DNA from 2 places in the Mesorhizobium sp. LSJC285A00 genome. Region 2 is predicted to be linked to the other one. Evidence: riboswitches for the same ligand, from Rfam matches in the RefSeq annotation. Region 2 holds a riboswitch; the other holds the start of a gene.
The links. Region 2 has a riboswitch for thiamine pyrophosphate ahead of X726_RS152890 (YkoF family thiamine/hydroxymethylpyrimidine-binding protein). Riboswitches for the same ligand answer to the same signal wherever they lie in the genome.
Positions count from the first base shown of each region.

Region 1: linked by a shared signal. The riboswitch ahead of thiB (thiamine ABC transporter substrate binding subunit) and the one ahead of X726_RS152890 (YkoF family thiamine/hydroxymethylpyrimidine-binding protein) in region 2 are both predicted to bind thiamine pyrophosphate.

Region 1 is NZ_AYVK01000068.1:10,280-12,662, reverse strand. It holds gene X726_RS138310 (ABC-F family ATP-binding cassette domain-containing protein) at 1-142, opposite strand, end outside; gene X726_RS138315 (thiamine diphosphokinase) at 144-803, opposite strand; TPP riboswitch at 966-1,080, shown strand; gene thiB (thiamine ABC transporter substrate binding subunit) at 1,124-2,131, shown strand; gene thiP (thiamine/thiamine pyrophosphate ABC transporter permease) at 2,352-2,383, shown strand, end outside.
Region 2 is NZ_AYVK01000017.1:91,936-94,318, reverse strand. It holds gene X726_RS152890 (YkoF family thiamine/hydroxymethylpyrimidine-binding protein) at 282-890, opposite strand; TPP riboswitch at 881-993, opposite strand; partial or broken gene X726_RS152895 (GSU2403 family nucleotidyltransferase fold protein) at 1,192-1,488, shown strand; gene X726_RS152900 (hypothetical protein) at 1,844-2,095, shown strand; gene X726_RS152905 (DUF2934 domain-containing protein) at 2,256-2,383, opposite strand, start outside.

The sequences.
Region 1 (2,383 bases), on a different contig from region 2:
GGAGCGTCGACTTGCCGGAGCCGTTGCGGCCGACGAGCGCAATCTTGTCACCGGCGGACGCCGTCAGTTCGGCGCCATCGAGCAGCGGCGTGCCGCCAAAGGTCAGTCTTATGCCGTCGAGGTTGAGAAGGGGCGGGGCCATGTCAGCTTTCAGGCAAGGGGTAGGGGTGGGCGAGCAGCAGCGCGCGGCCATGGCCGAGCGCGATTTCGAGGCCGCCCCCGGTCGTGTTGGACTTGACCTCGTTCGAGATGGTCAGCGACGAGCCGAACACGACCTCGACATGGTCGAGCGGCCACTTCGCGCCGGACACGGTGAGGCCCGAAAGATCGGAAAAGCCGAGCACCGAAAACAGCGTTCCGTCGGCATAGTCGAAGCCGGCCTTGCCGGGCAGCAAAGGGGCGCCTTCCTGCGCTCCGCTGGTCAACAGCACTTTTGTGCCGGCCTCGGCCAGCCGCAGGCCGAGCGCCAGATGGAGGAAGGCGTGGTCGGCGCGCTTGCCGCCGAAAGCGCCGGCCAGCACCAGGCTGGTGGCGCCGCGTCCCAATGCCGCCGCGATCGCCAGTTCGCCATCGGTCTTGTCCTTTTCGGGAGGAAACACCTCCCGCGGCACGGCGGCGAGATCGGCAGGCAGGTCCGCCGGCACGGAATCGAAATCGCCGACCCACAGCTCCGGCATCACGCCGAGCAGGCGGGCATGATCGATGCCGGCGTCGGCGGCGATGACGCGCGTGCCCGCGACCTGGCGGTCGAGCCGCGGCGTGCGGACGAGATCGCCGCCAAGCAGGATGGTGAATGTGCTCATATCCGCTGGCCCTTACCAGCCCCGCCGACGAAACGGAAGGCTAAGCGGCACCGTCACTCTTTGTTGGAGCATGATCTTTTTCCGGAAACGGATTCCACTTTCCGGGATCATGCTCGGGCAAACTTCCACTTGCGTGGCACCTTGTCCGGGCCTATGTGTCGAAACGCTCTAACGGGGTGCCGGACGCGATCTTCGCGGACCGGCTGAGAGGCAGTCTCGCCAACCCGCTGAACCTGATCCGGTTTGTACCGGCGGAGGGATTAGACGCTTCGGACAGCCCGACGCCTCAATTCCTTTCAACACGAATGAAGGAGGCGCCGATGCGCATTTTTTTGTCCCGTCTTGTCCCAGCGCTGGGGCTTGCTGTGTCGCTACTGGCAATCCCTGCGTCCGCGCAGGAAAAACTCACGATCTATACCTATGAGAGTTTCACTGCCGACTGGGGTCCGGGCCCCCAGGTGAAGAAGGAATTCGAGGCCGAGTGCGGCTGCAGCGTCGACTTCGTCTCGGTGGCCGACGGCGTCGCGCTGCTCAACCGCGTCAAGCTCGAAGGTGCCTCGACCAAGGCCGATATCGTGCTTGGTCTCGACACCAACCTCACCGCGGAAGCCAAGGCTTCCGGCCTGTTTGTCCGACATGGCGCGGTGGCTGAAAACAACGTGCCGGGCGGCTGGAGCGACGACACTTTCGTGCCCTATGATTATGGTTATTTCGCCGTCGTCTACGACACCGAAAAGCTGAAGAGCCCGCCGAAGAGCCTGAAGGAACTGGTCGAGGGCGATGCCGCCGACAAGATCGTCATCCAGGATCCGAGGACGTCGACGCCGGGCCTCGGCCTGCTGCTGTGGGTCAAGTCGGTCTATGGCGACAAGGCGCCGGAAGCCTGGGCGAAACTCAGGGGCAAAGTGCTGACGGTGACGCCGGGCTGGAGCGAGGCCTACGGCCTGTTCACCAAGGGCGAGGCGCCGATGGTGCTTTCCTATACGACGTCGCCGGCCTACCACATGGTGGCCGAGAACACCGGGCGCTACCAGGCGGCCTCGTTCGAGGAGGGCGAGTATCTGCAGGTCGAGGTCGCGGGCATCACCACCACGGGCGCGAAGAACCCGCTGGCGGCGAAGTTCCTGGCCTTCATGACCGGGCCGAAATTCCAGGATGTCATTCCGGAGACCAACTGGATGTTCCCGGCCGGGAAAACCGACAAGCCGCTCAATCCGGCTTTTGATAGGCTGGTCAAGCCGGCGAAGACCTTGCTGTTCAGCCCGGAAGAGGTCGCGGCAAATCGCAAGGCCTGGGTGGATGAATGGCTGGCGGTGATGAGCAAGTAGATTTGGCTGTATAGTCAAAAGATGAGTGCTCTACGGCGCCCCCCTCTGTCCTGCCGGACATCTCCCCCACGAGGGGGGAGATTGGCCTTTACGTTGACTTTCGCCAATCTCCGAAGCTGCAGGAATGAGCGGAGCGCTAAAACCGCCAATCTCCCCCCTCGTGGGGGAGATGTCCGGCAGGACAGAGGGGGGCGCGAAGGAACGCGACGCCCGGTAAAGAGTGCAACGCTCTGACCCCCGCATCACGGCCGG
Region 2 (2,383 bases):
GGGGGAGATGTCGCCGAAGGCGACAGAGGGGGTCGTCTCGCATAGAGCGCCCACGCCTTGCCGATGCGAAAAGGACGTCGGCGCTCCACGCGCTGGGACCCCCTCTGGCCTGCCGGCCATCTCCTGCTCGAGGGGGGAGATTCGTGGGCATCGCGGTCTTCGCCAATCGCCAATGGCTCCCCTCCTCTCTGTGCTGAGGGGTCAGAGGCATCTCCTCCACGCAATGGGTCAGATAAACCAGCCACGGCAATATCCTCAAGGAACGACGCTTGAGCCGCGGCTCAGACGGCGCTCGGGCTGTTCGCCGAGATCGTGATGTCGAGGGTGACGTGGCCGGCGCCGGGGCCGAAGCGGCAGAAGGCCTCGTTGAGCGTGGCAAACACCGCACCGGCATCGCCACGCAATTTGGTGCAGAAGTTCTTTGAGCGCTCAAAGACGCCGGACTGTTTCAGGAAATCGATGCAGCCGTAGATCTCGTCCATATGGTCGCCCGTGCCCATAACGTAGAGCGAGAACTGCGCCGCCACCGGCTGGCCGGTCGACGGCGTGGCCTGGACAGCGCGGATCGCGGCGATCTTGCGCTCGTCCAGCGGAATGGCGGGGCCGCCGGTCTCGTCGGAGCGGCAGATCGGATCGTCGGGCTCGCCCGGACAGCCGCGCGAGACCGCCGCCGAAAGCACGCAGTGCTTGCCGCTTTTGGCCGCCGCGACGAACAGGTCGCGCATGGCGGGAAACAGCACCTCGGGCGGCCCGACCATAAGGGTCGAGATGTCATCGGTTTCGATCCGCAGCCGGTCGCGCCAGGGATCGAGCGCGCCGAGCGCGCCGAGGATGACGCCGACGAAATCGTCGGTCATGGGATAAAGGGAAATCTGTGCGCCTGAAAACATCGCCCGCCTCGCTCCGCTGGTATTATCCAGATCAGCTTTAGGGTCCGAAGGCTTGCCGCCCTCATCTCAGCCCCGACGATACGGAGCACCCCTGTGGATGGGCGGGTTAAAGCACCGTTCGCGGCATTGGGGAAGCCGTTTGTTGAGGCACTGCGGGAAAGTGTTTTGGGCCAGACGTGCCGGGCGCCCGGGCGTTAACAGACGACTCGTCAGTTCGTTGCGTTATAACGTTTCCACGAACTTCTTATAACTGCGTTGAAATTCAAGCTGATAAACGTAATTATAAGAAAACGGCAGAGACTCCGCGCAGCCCTTACGGTTTCTGGATTTCCTTATCCGCGACCCCATCCGGACTGTGCTCCTGCATCGCTCGGGCTTGCCTGTGCTGGTCCCCTCGCCCCAGCGCTACGCCATCCACAAGCTGATCGTCGCCTCGCGACGCGGGCCGAGCGCTGGCGCCAAGCGGGAGAAGGATCTCCATCAAGCGCGCCTGCTGACCCAAGCGCTCGAAGCCACGCGTCGCCAGGACGACCTTGCCTTCGCCTTCATGGAAGCGTGGGACAAGGGCGAAAACTGGCGCGAGACGATCCGGGGCGGCTTGAACCTGTTCGACGCCGCCACGAGGGAAAACAGTCACACCATCCTGGGGAAATCCCTCCGCGAAATTGGTGCGACTCCTGAAGGATTCACGATGCGGGATTAGCTGAAGCGACCGCTGCTATATTCATTGCCATCGTCCCAACCGTACGAAATTGGCTTGACGCTGATTCGTACATAAAGTACGATATCTCTTTTCGCAGATAGGAATGTCCTTGAGCACAGCGAACCATGTTGCCTTCGCCGATCTCTCTCGTCCTTTGCTGTCACCCCCGTCGTTGCCGCCGCCTTTGTTGCCGCCCCCTTTGTTGCCCTTGTCATTCGATCAGTGCGAACGCCTCGCCGGGGCTTGGCGAATGGCTAGCCAGGACATCGCCGACGACATCCGCTTCATCCGCCAATATCTGAAAGTCGTTGCCGAGAAGAACGAGAGGCTGTCGACCGGCACCCTTGTTCACAGCCGCGCCTATGTCGAGGCCTGCGCCGGCTGGCTGCCACAGACCGTGACGCGCTATCTGCGCCACCTGCGCCAGATCACCGAATGCGAACTGGCTATGACAGCTGCCGGGATTCGCTTTGCGCTGTCGAGTTATGCCTGGGAGGCATGAGGGGCGGCTGTCGCCAAACACAAGGAATTGCGCTGCCCGTCGCAGGCGCAATTCGTCAGGTTGAGAGGCTCGGGCGCGCCTGAACGGCGGGCGCCAAGGATGGCCCGGCCAGCGAATTCCGGCCTTGCTTTATTTCGACTGGCCTCGTTTCAACTTGGCCTTATTTCGATTTGGCTTTGCCGGAATTTGCGGCGGCAGGCTTCGCTGCCTTTGGCTTGGCGGCTGCCTTGGCGGGCTTGGCGTCAGCTTTCTTCGCCGCCTTTTTTGGCTTGGCGACCGCGCCATCGA